Regions from separate parts of the Kosakonia cowanii JCM 10956 genome, predicted to be linked through region 2. Evidence: predicted binding sites of a transcription regulator. Region 2 holds the regulator's gene; each other region holds the start of a gene.
What was found. The regulator CRP, encoded in region 2, controls carbon source genes, mostly activating them, when cyclic AMP is high. The targets are predictions, from matches to a motif close to ATGTGANNNNNNTCACAT.
Positions count from the first base shown of each region.

Region 1: a site for CRP is predicted at 1,393-1,410, ahead of serC (3-phosphoserine/phosphohydroxythreonine transaminase). Genes of this name have one in related genera too.
Region 3: a site for CRP is predicted at 2,810-2,827, ahead of hpt (hypoxanthine phosphoribosyltransferase). Genes of this name have one in related genera too.

Region 1 covers NZ_CP019445.1:2,848,363-2,853,076, forward strand. The annotation lists gene ycaO (30S ribosomal protein S12 methylthiotransferase accessory factor YcaO) at 1-517, opposite strand, end outside; gene BWI95_RS13405 (DUF421 domain-containing protein) at 655-1,347, shown strand; gene serC (3-phosphoserine/phosphohydroxythreonine transaminase) at 1,510-2,595, shown strand; gene aroA (3-phosphoshikimate 1-carboxyvinyltransferase) at 2,662-3,945, shown strand; gene loiP (metalloprotease LoiP) at 4,080-4,714, shown strand, end outside.
Region 2 covers NZ_CP019445.1:2,082,102-2,086,815, forward strand. The annotation lists gene argD (bifunctional acetylornithine/succinyldiaminopimelate transaminase) at 1-661, shown strand, start outside; gene BWI95_RS09650 (YccS/YhfK family putative transporter) at 651-2,729, opposite strand; gene crp (cAMP-activated global transcriptional regulator CRP) at 2,778-3,410, opposite strand; gene BWI95_RS09660 (OsmC family protein) at 3,720-4,124, shown strand; gene BWI95_RS09665 (phosphoribulokinase) at 4,155-4,714, opposite strand, start outside.
Region 3 covers NZ_CP019445.1:350,225-354,938, forward strand. The annotation lists gene BWI95_RS01650 (ABC transporter permease) at 1-424, opposite strand, end outside; gene BWI95_RS01655 (ABC transporter ATP-binding protein) at 421-1,347, opposite strand; gene can (carbonate dehydratase) at 1,455-2,117, shown strand; gene hpt (hypoxanthine phosphoribosyltransferase) at 2,145-2,681, opposite strand; gene BWI95_RS01670 (glucose/quinate/shikimate family membrane-bound PQQ-dependent dehydrogenase) at 2,888-4,714, shown strand, end outside.

The DNA of each region.
Region 1 (4,714 bases), 770 kb from region 2:
TATTCATCGGGATATAGACCGTCTGCTCATCCGACTGGCGGGTAAAGGGCAGGGCGCAGATCCCGCGCTCTTCATTACCGGATTGCAGATCGATCAACATACCAGCGGCCAGCTCATTTTCCGGATCGTAGTAGGCACGCAGACGTGCATCGAGAATGCCTTCCGGCAGCGAGTCATCTTCCGGCAGCGGGAACCACTTCTCATTCGGATAGTGGACAAACGGCCCCTGGGCAATGGCGTCGCCAAGCCAGAAGTCAGCAAAGAAGTAGTTGGTGGAGAGACGTTCGAAATATTCGCCGAGCGCGGAGGCCAGCGCCGCTTTCTTCGTGGCACCTTTACCATTGGTAAAGCAGAGCGCGCACTCTTTATCGCGGATATGCACCGACCAGACGTTTGGCACAGGGTTTAGCCAGGAGGCCTCTTCAATATTGAAACCGAGATCGGTCAGTTTCTGCTGAAAGCGGGCGATGGAGTCTTCCAGCGCGGCGTCTTTACCGGGGATAAATGTTTGAGTCATGGCGGTCACTTTTTTCGTACGTAAAGCGCGCAATGATACGGGTTTTACGTGGCAGGCGCTATCGTCCTTAGTGGTGCGGCGAAAATAAAAGTTCTGGCTATGCTTATCAGGAGTAACTCACTGTTAAGGCATTAAAAATGAAAGCGTTTGACCTGCATCGCATGGCGCTCGACAAGGTTCCCCTCGAATTTCTGGGCGAAGTGGCCCTGCGCAGTCTCTACACCTTTGTACTGGTTTTTCTGTTCCTCAAAATCACTGGTCGACGCGGCGTACGGCAGATGTCGCTGTTTGAAGTGTTGATTATTTTGACCCTTGGCTCGGCGGCGGGTGACGTCGCTTTCTATGATGATGTCCCCATGCTGCCGGTGCTGGTGGTCTTTATTACCCTCGCGCTGCTCTACCGTCTGGTGATGTGGCTGATGTCGCATAGCGAAAAGCTGGAAGATCTGCTCGAGGGCAAGCCGATCGTCATTATTAAAGAGGGCGAGCTGGAGTGGGAGAGGCTGCATAAAGAGAACATGACAGAGTTCGAGTTCTTTATGGAGCTGCGCAACAACGGCGTCGAGCAGCTCGGGCAGGTGCGGCTGGCGATTATGGAGACCAACGGCCAACTCAGCGTCTATTACTATATTGATGAAGAGGTCAAACCCGGGCTCTGCATTCTGCCAGAGGGGTGCAGCGAGCGTTTTATCACCGTGCCGGAAGCGGGCGATTATGTTTGCGTCCGCTGCAGTAAAATTTCTGCGCTGCAGGCGGGTGAAAAAAAAGCCTGCCCGCGCTGCGCAAATCCGGAATGGTCGAAGGCCAGCAGGGCGATTCGCGTCACATAACAGGGTTTTTATCGGATCTGCTTTCGACTGACAAAACATTCTGCTATGTGATGGGGCGCACAACTTTCCCCTGCCTCTGATTACTCGTTGCGGCCTGTGGCGGTGAATGATAAAACCGATGTCACAGGAAAAACGTTTTGCTTTATAGGGTGGTAAGGGGAAATGACGCAGGTTTTCAATTTTAGTTCTGGCCCGGCCGTATTACCGGCGGATGTGCTTAAGCAGGCTCAGCAGGAGTTGTGCGACTGGCAAGGTCTCGGCACGTCGGTGATGGAAATCAGCCACCGTGGCAAAGAGTTTATCCAGGTGGCGGAAGAGGCAGAAAAGGATTTTCGCGATCTGCTCAATATCCCCTCCAACTACAAAGTGCTGTTTTGTCACGGCGGTGGCCGCGGCCAGTTCGCTGGCGTTCCGCTCAATCTGCTGGGCGATAAAACCACCGCGGATTATGTCGATGCCGGTTACTGGGCGGCAAGCGCCGTCAAAGAGGCGAAGAAGTACTGCACGCCGAACGTTATCGATGCCAAAACCACCCTCGACGGCCTGCGCGCGGTTAAACCGATGCGCGACTGGCAGCTGAGCGACAACGCAGCCTATCTGCACTACTGCCCGAACGAAACGATCGACGGCATTGCCATTGACGAAACGCCGGACTTTGGCGATGTGGTGGTGGCAGCGGATTTCTCCTCTACCATTCTTTCTGCCCCCCTTGATGTCAGCCGCTTTGGCGTGATTTACGCCGGTGCGCAGAAAAACATTGGCCCGGCGGGATTAACGCTGGTTATTGTGCGTGAAGATTTGCTCGGTAAAGCGCACCAGTCCTGCCCGTCGATTCTTGATTACAGCGTGCTTAACGATAACGATTCGATGTTCAACACCCCGCCGACCTTTGCCTGGTACCTCTCCGGCCTGGTATTCAAATGGCTGAAGCAGCAGGGTGGCGTGGCAGCGATGGACCGCATCAACCAGCAAAAAGCCGATCTGCTGTATGGCGTGATCGACGGTAGTGATTTCTACCGTAACGATGTGGCGAAGGCGAACCGCTCACGTATGAACGTCCCTTTCCAGCTGGCTGACAGCGCGCTCGATAAACTCTTCCTCGAAGAGTCGTTTGCCGCTGGCCTGCACGCGCTGAAAGGCCACCGTGTGGTGGGCGGCATGCGTGCTTCCATCTATAACGCCATGCCGCTGGCGGGCGTGCAGGCGCTGACGGACTTTATGGTTGAGTTCGAACGCCGTCACGGTTAATGCAGTAATGACCATCCCCGCAGCCGGGCTGCGGGGTTTTATTTTGTCCGTAGAGAGTGAAGTTTCATGGAATCCCTGACGTTACAACCCATCGCGCGTGTGGATGGCACCATCAATCTGCCTGGTTCAAAGAGTGTTTCAAACCGCGCCTTGCTGCTTGCCGCATTTGCCCGTGGCACCACCGTGCTGACCAACCTGCTGGACAGCGACGATGTTCGCCATATGCTTAATGCCCTGACTACGCTGGGGGTTCACTATACGCTGTCAGCCGATCGCACCCGCTGTGAAGTGACCGGCGTGGGCGGCCCGCTGAACGCGGCAGAAAAAGTTGAGTTATTCCTCGGTAATGCTGGTACGGCGATGCGTCCGCTGGCAGCCGCGCTCTGCCTGGGCGACGGCGACGTGGTATTGACCGGCGAGCCGCGCATGAAAGAGCGCCCGATTGGTCATCTCGTTGACGCGCTGCGTCAGGGCGGGGCGAAGATCGACTACCTTGAGCAGGAGCACTATCCGCCTCTGCGCCTGCGCGGCGGGTTCAACGGCGGCGAAGTGAGCGTTGATGGCAGCGTCTCCAGCCAGTTCTTAACCGCGCTGCTGATGACCGCGCCACTGGCGCCGCAGGATACGGTGATCACCATCAAAGGCGATCTGGTGTCGAAACCCTATATCGACATTACTCTGCATCTGATGAAAACTTTTGGCGTTGACGTTGATAACCAGCAGTACCAGCGTTTTGTCGTGCGTGGCGGGCAGCACTATCAGTCGCCGGGACACTACCTGGTTGAAGGCGATGCCTCGTCTGCCTCCTACTTCCTTGCGGCTGCGGCCATTAAAGGCGGTACAGTCAAGGTGACCGGTATTGGTCGTAATAGCGTGCAGGGCGATATTCGTTTTGCCGATGTGCTGGAAAAAATGGGCGCGACCGTGGTCTGGGGCGAAGATTATATTGCCTGTTCGCGCGGCGAGCTGAACGCCATCGATATGGACATGAACCATATTCCCGATGCGGCGATGACCATCGCCACTACGGCACTCTTCGCGAAGGGTACTACTACGCTGCGTAATATCTACAACTGGCGCGTGAAGGAGACCGATCGCCTCTTCGCCATGGCGACGGAGCTGCGCAAAGTGGGCGCAACGGTGGAGGAGGGGGAAGACTTTATTCGCGTGACGCCGCCAGCTGCGCTGCAGGTTGCAGAGATTGGCACCTATAACGATCACCGCATGGCGATGTGTTTCTCGCTGGTGGCGCTGTCGGATACGGCGGTCACCATTCTCGATCCGAAATGCACGGCGAAAACTTTCCCTGATTACTTCGAGCAGTTAGCGCGTATCAGTACGCTTGCCTGATGTTCTTACCGCCCCGCATCCTCTGCGGGGCGCAATTACCTGCCATTGTTAAGAGGGTGAAAAGCCGTTGCGCTGTGCTACCATTTGCGCGGGACTCTTTCCCTCAATTCAGTTAGTTAATACATGGACTGTCAATGAAAAAAACAATGATTTTTAGCTGCCTCGTAGCAGCAACGCTTGTCTCTGGTTGTAAGAACATGGGTGGTATTGATACGGATGCGCTGACCAAATCCGGTATGTCTGCTTATAAAGCGGCGACGCTGAGCGACGCGGATGTGAAAACGCTTTCTGAGCAGTCATGTGCTGAGATGGACAAGCAAAACACCATCGCGCCTGCATCGAGCACCTACGCGAAGCGTCTGAACAAGATTGCTAAAGCGCTGGGCAACAACATCGATGGCACGCCAGTCACTTACAAAGTCTATATGACCAAAGAAGTGAACGCGTGGGCGATGGCGAACGGCTGTATTCGTGTCTATAGCGGTCTGATGGACATGATGACCAACAACGAAGTTGAAGCGGTTCTGGGCCATGAAATGGGCCACGTTGCGCTGGGTCATAGCCGTAAAGCGATGCAAACCGCGTATGCCACACTGGCCGCGCGTGATGCGATCTCCGCCAGCAGCGCGGCAGGTGCACAGCTCTCCCAGTCTCAGCTGGGCGATCTGGGTGAGAACCTGATCAACTCTGCCTTCTCCCGTAGCCAGGAGTCCGCAGCGGATGATTTCTCCTACGATCTGCTGAAAAAACGTAACATCAGCCGTCAGGG
Region 2 (4,714 bases):
CTGCGCCGTGGTGGTAGAGCCGATTCAGGGCGAGGGTGGCGTTACCGCGGCAACCCCTGAGTTCCTCAAAGGGCTGCGTGAATTGTGCGATGCGCATAATGCTCTGCTGGTGTTTGATGAAGTGCAGTGCGGCATGGGGCGCAGCGGTGAGCTGTTCGCCTATATGCACTACGGCGTGACGCCGGATATTCTGACCAGCGCCAAAGCCCTCGGCGGCGGCTTCCCGGTCAGCGCCATGTTGACGACCCATGAAATCGCCAGCGTATTCCACGCCGGTTCCCACGGCTCCACTTATGGCGGAAACCCGCTGGCTTGCGCGGTGGCAGGCACTGCTTTCGATATCATCAACACCCCTGAGGTGCTGAATGGCGTCAGTGCCAAACGTCAGCACTTTGTTCAGTGTCTGCAGCAGATTAATGAGCAGTACGACCTGTTCAGCGATATTCGCGGCATGGGCCTGTTAATTGGTGCTGAACTGAAGCCGCAATACAAAGGCCGTGCGCGCGACTTCCTGCATGCGGCTGCCGCAGCGGGCGTAATGGTGCTGAATGCCGGTCCGGATGTGATGCGTTTCGCGCCGTCGCTGATTATCGAAGAGCAGGATATTAATGAAGGGATGCAGCGCTTTGCGCAGGCCGTCGCAAGCGTGGTTAACGCGTAAGGCGTCGGCGTAGCCAGATGCCGTGATGCGGGCGCTGACGCCATGCCACCGACGAGATCGTGTGCATGGTGCTCAGATGCCCGATAATGCGCTGCAGATGCTGTTCCAGCGTGCTCATTGGACCGTGGGTCAGCGTCTCCGGCGCCTCCATAACATTTACCTCGCCTGATTCCCCTGGCCCGTCATACTCCAGCCGCTGCTGACAACGTTGCAGCGCAATTTCGCACGACTCAAGATAGCGCTGCGCCAGATCCGGTGTCAGCATGGTGTGCTCCCGCGCCAGCGTCGTCATGGCGTTGATATGTTCGACAATAAACTGGCTATGCGTCACCCACAGCTTCATATCGCTCAGATAGCGGCTATTAAAGCCGGGCTCCTGCATCGCCTGGTTGAGGGAGTTGAACAGGGCGTTATGCGCCTGGTTAACCCGCATACGCTGCCAGGCTAGCGGCGTCGCTTCCGGGTTGTTGCTGAGGATCAGGCGAATCGCATCCTGATAGGCCTCCAGCGCATCGTGCGCATTCTGGCGCAGCAGGCCGCTCTGCCACTGCGGCCACAGCCACACCATCCCGCCGAAGGCAATCAGGCAGCCAATCAGCGTATCGACAAGCCGGGCGAGAATAAACTGGTCGCCATTGAGCGTCAGGATTTGCAAGGTATAGACCGCTGTAATCGTGAAACCGACCGTCGCCCAGCCGTAGCTTTTGCGGATAATCAAATAGCTACTTAGGGTGATCATCAGCATCGCTGCCAGCGTAAACCCGAGCGGCACATGAAAGTGCAGCGTCATACCCGCCACCACCAGCCCCGCCAGCGTACCGGCGGCACGGTTCACAATGCGTACGCGGGTCGCGCCATAACCGTTCTGCGTCACCACCATCACCGTCATCATGATCCAGTAAGGTTTCGGCAGATTTAATGCGCTGCCCATCAGGCTGGCGATACTGAGCATCACGCTGATGCGCGCCGCATTGCGCAGAGCGGCCGATTTCAGTGACAGATAGCTTTTTAGCGCCGGGATCAGCGGCAGGCGCTCCTGCTTATCCTCCATCAAATCGCGAATATAGAGCGGGCGCTGGGTGCGCAGCACGCGGGCGATGCGGCTAAAGTGCCAGGCGCAAAACTGCCCAACCGGATTATCAGGATGCTGACGGGCAATTTTTTCCAGCGCACCGACCTGCTTCTCCATGGTGAAGCGGGTCGGGTAGCGGTGATAGAGAATGTCATCTGCCAGCACGCGCAGACGAGCCGCGACGGTTTGCGCATTCCAGCGAATCACCTGCTCGGCATGGGTTCGCTCGACAAGCTTCTGCACCTTTTCCGGCTGATGCAGGCTGACAGAGATATGCTCCTGCAGATCCAGCGCGACCTGAAAGACGCGCAGCAGGCGCTTGTAATCGTTGTTCTGATTGGCCGCCAGCATATGCAACTGCTGGTAACACTGGCTAATCAGATCCACCGCTTTCTGCTGGCGGTCGAGCAGCGGCGGCAGCGCGGTTTCCGGATCGATGTGCTGGGTTAACAGGCTATATTTCGCTTCGCAATAGTCCGCCAGTTGTCGGTAGAGCAAGCTGAGAGATTCACGCAGCGGCTGTTCGCGCCACAGCCAGAACCAGAACCAGTTAAACAGCCCGTACCACAAGGTACCGAGGGTGTAGATCAGCAGCGGCTCCCACACCGGCATGTTCCCGGCGAGGCTGAGGGTAAAGATGGCGGCGATCAGCGAGGCCGGCAGCAGGCGACCATGCAGCGTGCTGATTTCGCCCGTTACGCCGAGCAGCAGGGTTAACACTGTCATGATCACCGGCAGGGGAAGATTTTCCGCCAGCAGAAGCTGCACCGCCAGGCTACAGCCGGCAAACAGCGAGCCGCCGATAATCAGGCGTTTGAAGAAGCGTTTATGCGGGGTATCGAGGCCCGCGATATTGCAGCAGGCGGGAACCAGCGAGAAGAGTAGACCCTGTTGCAGATGGCCGAGCAGCAGCCCAACCGCCACAGGCAGGCATAACACCAGCGTTTGTCGCAGTGCGTAGTTGATTTCGGGGTGATAAATCAGCCTGCGCCACATGGGAAAACAAAAACGGCGCACCGCATAAGCGATGCGCCATTTTGCAGATTAACGCGTACCGTAGACGACGATAGTTTTACCGTGGGCAGAGATCAGGTTTTGATCTTCGAGCATTTTCAGAATGCGGCCAACCGTTTCGCGGGAGCAACCGACGATCTGACCGATCTCCTGACGGGTAATTTTAATTTGCATACCGTCCGGGTGGGTCATCGCGTCCGGCTGTTTCGCCAGGTTCAGCAGAGTCTGAGCAATACGGCCGGTCACGTCGAGGAACGCCAGGTTGCCGACTTTCTCCGAGGTCACCTGCAGGCGGCGCGCCATCTGCGAGGAGAGGCGCATCAGAATATCCGGATTCACCTGGATAAGCTGACGGAATTTTTTGTAGGAGATCTCCGCCACTTCACAGGCGGTCTTGGCGCGAACCCAGGCGCTACGCTCCTGACCTTCTTCAAACAGGCCCAGTTCACCAATAAAATCGCCCTGGTTGAGGTAAGAGAGGATCATCTCTTTACCCTCTTCATCCTTGATGAGCACTGCCACTGAGCCTTTAACGATGTAATACAGCGTTTCCGCTTTTTCACCCTGGTGAATCAGCGTGCTCTTCGACGGGTACTTATGAATATGGCAATGAGACAAGAACCATTCGAGAGTCGGGTCTGTTTGCGGTTTGCCAAGCACCATGCGCGATTATCCTCTGTTATAAGCTGGCTCCAGAAACGGCGTGAATCATTCAGCTTCTGGGGTTGCAATCAAAGCTTCCCAAATCCCGGGAAGTGGACCGTCAGCGACATCTGCGGTCTCTAATGTATGATATCCCTTGCGTACATTCGTAACGTCAATGTTTCTCTGTAGCATGTAGACTGTTTTAGCATAGCTTTTGGCGCCTGTCTCCTGGTGTCTCGCTTCAGCATGACGCAGGTCGCCTTCCGTTGCGCGTTTTGTTATGTACGCGTAATCTGTGAAAAAATTTGCCATACCGGAGTGATGAACATGCAGGCACGAGTGAAATGGGTTGAAGGGTTAACGTTCCTTGGTGAGTCCGCTTCCGGCCACCAAATCCTGATGGATGGCAACTCCGGGGACAAAGCTCCCAGCCCGATGGAGATGGTCTTAATGGCCGCCGGTGGGTGCAGCGCCATCGACGTGGTGTCGATCCTGCAAAAAGGGCGTCATGACGTGACCGACTGCGAAGTGAAGCTGACCTCCGAGCGCCGGGAAGAAGCGCCGCGCTACTTTACCCATATCAACCTGCACTTCATCGTTACTGGCAAAGCACTGAAAGACGCTGCCGTCTCCCGCGCGGTCGATCTCTCGGCTGAGAAGTACTGCTCCGTGGCGCTGATGCTGGAAAAAGCGGTCAAGATTACCCACTCCTTCGAGGTGATCGAGGCCTGATTAGCCCGCCCGGCGGCGCTTTCCGCCGGGTTATTTAATCTTTTTGCCTTCCATCAGCCGCTGCACCAGCGGCGTCATAATCAGCTCCATCGCCAGCCCCATTTTGCCGCCCGGCACCACCAGCGTATCCATATGTGAGATAAACGATCCCTGCAACATTGCCAGCAGCCACGGATAATCGATCCCCTCCAGATTGCGGAAGTGAATGACCACAAAGCTCTCATCCAGAGAAGGAATGCCTTTGGCGGCGAAGGGGTTTGAGGTATCGACAGTGGGAACGCGCTGGAAGTTGAGATGGGTGCGGGAAAACTGCGGCGTGATGTAGTTGATGTAATCTTCCATTGAGCGCACCACCGAATCCATCACCGCTTCCCGGGAGTGGCCGCGCTCGCTGGTGTCGCGGATCATCTTCTGGATCCACTCCAGGTTAACGATAGGCACCACGCCCACCAGCAGATCAACGTGGCGCGCCACATCATGCTGCGGCGTCACCACTCCGCCGTGCAGCCCTTCGTAGAACAACACATCGGTTGGTTCCGGCAGTGGTTGCCAGGGGGTAAAAGTTCCTGGCACCTGATTCCACGGCACGG
Region 3 (4,714 bases), 1.7 Mb from region 2:
CAAACAGCCATGAGTGCACCTGGAAAGGCACGAAGAAGAGCGACACCGCCGTTACCAGCACGCCAACGCACAGCCCGCGCGCTACGCCACCGCCCACATAACCGACAATAATTACATGCGTCGGTACCGGTGCCACCAGCAGTTCTTCAATGTTGCGCTGGAACTTAGCGCTAAAGAAGGAGGAGGCGACGTTGGCATAGCCGTTGGTGATCACTGCCATCATGATCAGCCCCGGAACGATAAACTGCATATAGGTGAAGCCGTGCATTTCACCGATACGCGAACCGATCAGGTTGCCGAAAATAATAAAGTAGAGGGTCATGGTGATCACCGGCGGCACCAGTGTCTGCACCCAGATACGCATAAAACGCTGGATCTCTTTGTACCAGATACTCTTCAGCGCCACCCAATAAAGCTGCATCATGCGCCCTCTCCTTTCCTGTCATGCACCAGCGTAACGAACAGCTCTTCAAGGCGGTTGGCTTTGTTACGCATACTTAATACCTGGATCCCCTGCGCGCTCAGCTGGCTAAAGACGCTGTTGATCCCCTGCTCGCGCAGCACTTCAACTTCAAGCGTTGAGGTATCCACCAGCCGATATTGATACCCTTCCAGCTTCGGCAGCGCGCTTTTCGCCGCCAGATCGAGGATAAAGGTCTCCGATTTGAGCTTGGAGAGCAGCGACTTCATCGAGGTGTTCTCCACCAGTTCACCATGCTGGATGATGCCGATATTGCGGCACAGCATCTCTGCCTCTTCCAGATAGTGGGTGGTGAGAATAATGGTGGTGCCTTTGTCGTTCAGATCCTTCAAAAAGCCCCACATCGAGCGGCGCAGTTCGATGTCGACGCCCGCCGTTGGCTCATCGAGGATCAGCAGTTTTGGCTCATGCATCAGTGCGCGGGCAATCATCAAACGACGCTTCATCCCGCCGGAGAGCATGCGCGCACGTTCGTTACGTTTACCCCACAGATCGAGCTGGTTAAGGTACTTTTCGCTGCGCACTAACGCATCTTTGCGATCGACACCATAGTAGCCCGCCTGGTTGACGACAATCTGCTGTACGGTTTCAAAGGGGTTGAAGTTGAACTCCTGCGGCACCAGCCCAAGCTGGCGTTTGGCGTTCACCACATCCTTTTCCAGGTCATAGCCAAAGACGCTGACCCGGCCAGAGGTTTTATTCACCAGCGAGCTGATAATACCGATGGTGGTCGACTTACCCGCGCCGTTCGGCCCAAGCAGGGCGTAGAAGTCTCCCGCCTCGACTTGCAGATCGATTCCGCGCAGCGCCTGAACGCCGCCCGGATAGGTTTTTTTAAGCTGCTCAAGCTCCAGTGCAATGGTCATGAATTATCACTTACCTATTTTCTTACACTCGATGTGTGGTTTTAAAAGAGAAAGAGTTGACCTATATTAGGCCTCGCACTCATTTTGCTTACAGGTCGCAAAGCGCTATGAAAGACATAGATACACTCATCAGCAACAACGCACTATGGTCAAAAATGCTGGTCGAGGAAGATCCAGGATTTTTTGAAACGCTGGCGCAGGCACAAAAGCCGCGCTTTCTGTGGATTGGCTGTTCAGACTCACGCGTTCCGGCTGAGCGCCTGACTGGCCTTGAACCCGGCGAGCTGTTTGTTCACCGTAACGTGGCCAACCTGGTCATCCATACCGACTTAAACTGCCTCTCCGTTGTGCAATACGCGGTTGATGTGCTGGAAGTTGAACACATCATCATCTGCGGCCACTACGGCTGCGGCGGCGTTCAGGCAGCGGTTGAAAACCCGGAACTGGGTCTTATCAACAACTGGCTGCTGCACATTCGCGACATCTGGTTTAAACATAGCTCGCTGCTCGGCGAAATGCCGCCAGAACGTCGTCTCGATACGCTGTGCGAATTGAACGTCATGGAGCAGGTTTATAACCTTGGCCACTCAACGATTATGCAATCCGCCTGGAAACGCGGCCAGAACGTGACGATTCACGGCTGGGCTTACGGCATCCATGACGGCCTGCTGCGCGATCTGGATGTGACCGCCACCAACCGCGAAACGCTGGAACAGCGTTACCGCACAGGTGTGCAGAACATCAGCCAGAAGCACATTAATCACAAATAACAATCGGGGCCGTGGGCCCCGATTTTTTTATTCGTCCAGCATCACCACTTTGCCGACATAGGGCAAATGGCGATAGCGCTGAGCGTAGTCAATTCCGTAACCCACCACAAACTCATCCGGAATCGAGAAACCGATATACTCGACGGTGACATCCACTTCGCGTCGCGAAGGTTTATCCAGCAGGGTGCAGATCGCCAGCGACTTCGGCTCGCGCAGGCGCAGGATCTCGCGCACTTTCGACAGCGTGTTGCCAGAATCGATAATGTCTTCAACAATCAATACATCTTTGCCGCGAATATCTTCATCCAGATCTTTGAGGATTTTCACATCGCGGGTCGATGACATGCCGCTGCCGTAGCTGGAAGCGGTCATAAAATCGACTTCATGGGAGACCTGCACTTCACGGCAGAGATCGGCCATAAACATAAACGAGCCGCGCAGCAGCCCCACCAGCACCATCTCGCTGCCGCTATCTTTGTAACGTTCAGTGATTTGACGACCCAGTTCGGCGACGCGTGCTTTGATCTCCGCTTCCGGGATCATCACTTCAACTTTGTGTTTCATATTAACTAACCATATGATTTTAGAAGCAAATAATTCAACACCAATCGCTTAAACCGGTGATTGAAACGCAAGCCGTGAAGTATACCAGCAAAACCAATTGAGGTGGGCATGCATCGAGAAAGCTCGATTTGTGATGACGATCACACTTGTTAACACCTATAATTAGTTGCTATCAAAAATTTAACAAACTGATGAGTATTCCTTTTATGGCAGAAACAAAATCGCAACGGTCGCGGCTATTGATCATGCTGACGACGATCTTTGCAGCCTTCTGCGGGCTGTATCTTTTAATTGGTGGTGTCTGGCTGATCTCCATCGGCGGCTCCTGGTACTACCCCATCGCTGGCCTGGTGATGCTTGGCGTGACCTGGCTGCTGTGGAAGGGGAAGCGTTCCGCGCTCTGGCTCTATGCGGCTCTGCTGCTTGCCACCATGCTGTGGGGCGTTTGGGAAGTCGGCTTCGACTTCTGGGCGCTGACCCCACGTAGCGATATTCTTGTCTTCTTCGGTATCTGGCTGATTCTGCCATTTGTCTGGCGTCGCCTGATTATTCCTGCCCGCGGTGCGGTTGCTGCCCTGTTAGCGGTACTGCTGATCAGCGGCGGCATTCTGACCTGGGCCGGTTTCAATGACCCGCAGGAGATCAACGGCACCCTGAGCGCTGACTCGACGCCTGCTGCACCGATCTCTAACGTTGCCGATAGCGACTGGCCGGCTTATGGCCGTAACCAGGAAGGCCAGCGTTACTCGCCGCTGAAGCAGATTAACGCGGATAACGTGAAAAACCTGAAGGAAGCCTGGGTGTTCCGCACCGGCGACCTGAAGCTGCCGAACGATCCGGGTGAAATCACCAACGAAGTGACGCCGATTAAAGTGGGCGACACCCTGTTCCTCTGCACCGCTCACCAGCGTCTGTTCGCACTTGATGCAGCAAGCGGTAAAGAGAAGTGGCACTTCGATCCGCAGCTGAATGCGGACCCGTCCTTCCAGCACGTGACCTGCCGTGGTGTCTCTTACCACGAAGCGACGGCGGAAAACGCCAGCCCGGACGTGGTGGCTAACTGCCCACGCCGCATCATTCTGCCGGTCAACGACGGTCGCCTGTTCGCAGTTAACGCTGATAACGGCAAGCTGTGTGACACCTTTGCTAACAAAGGTATCCTGAACCTGCAAACCAACATGCCGGTTACTACGCCGGGGATGTATGAGCCGACTTCACCGCCGATCGTCACCGATAAAGTGATTATCATTGCCGGTGCGGTAACGGATAACTTCTCTACCCGTGAGCCGTCTGGTGTGATTCGTGGTTTCGATATCAACACCGGTAAGCTGCTGTGGGCCTTCGATCCGGGCGCGAAAGATCCGAATGCAATCCCGTCGGATGAGCACAAGTTCACCATCAACTCGCCGAACTCCTGGGCGCCTGCCGCCTATGACGCCAAGCTGGATATGGTCTACCTGCCGATGGGCGTTACTACGCCAGATATCTGGGGCGGTAACCGTACGCCGGAGCAGGAGCGTTACGCCAGTTCCATTGTTGCGCTGAATGCGACCACTGGTAAGCTGGTGTGGAGCTATCAGACCGTACACCACGATCTGTGGGATATGGATATGCCGTCCCAGCCGACGCTGGCGGATATCGATGTGAACGGTAAGAAAGTGCCGGTCGTTTATGCTCCGGCAAAAACCGGTAACATCTTCGTGCTGGATCGTCGTAACGGCGAACTGGTTGTGCCGGCACCGGAAAAACCGGTTCCGCAGGGCGCAGCGAAAGGCGATTACGTCACCAAAACCCAACCCTTCTCCGATCTGAGCTTCCGTCCGAAGAGAGATCTGAGCGGTGCGGATATGTGGGGCGCCACCATGTTCGACCAACTGGTGTGCCGTGTGATGTTCCACCAGATGCGTTATGAAGGCATTTTCACCCCGCCGTCTGAGCAGGGTACGCTGGTCTTCCCGGGTAACCTTGGCATGTTTGAGTGGGGCGGTATCTCCGTCGATCCAAACCGTCAGGTGGCGATTGCTAACCCGATG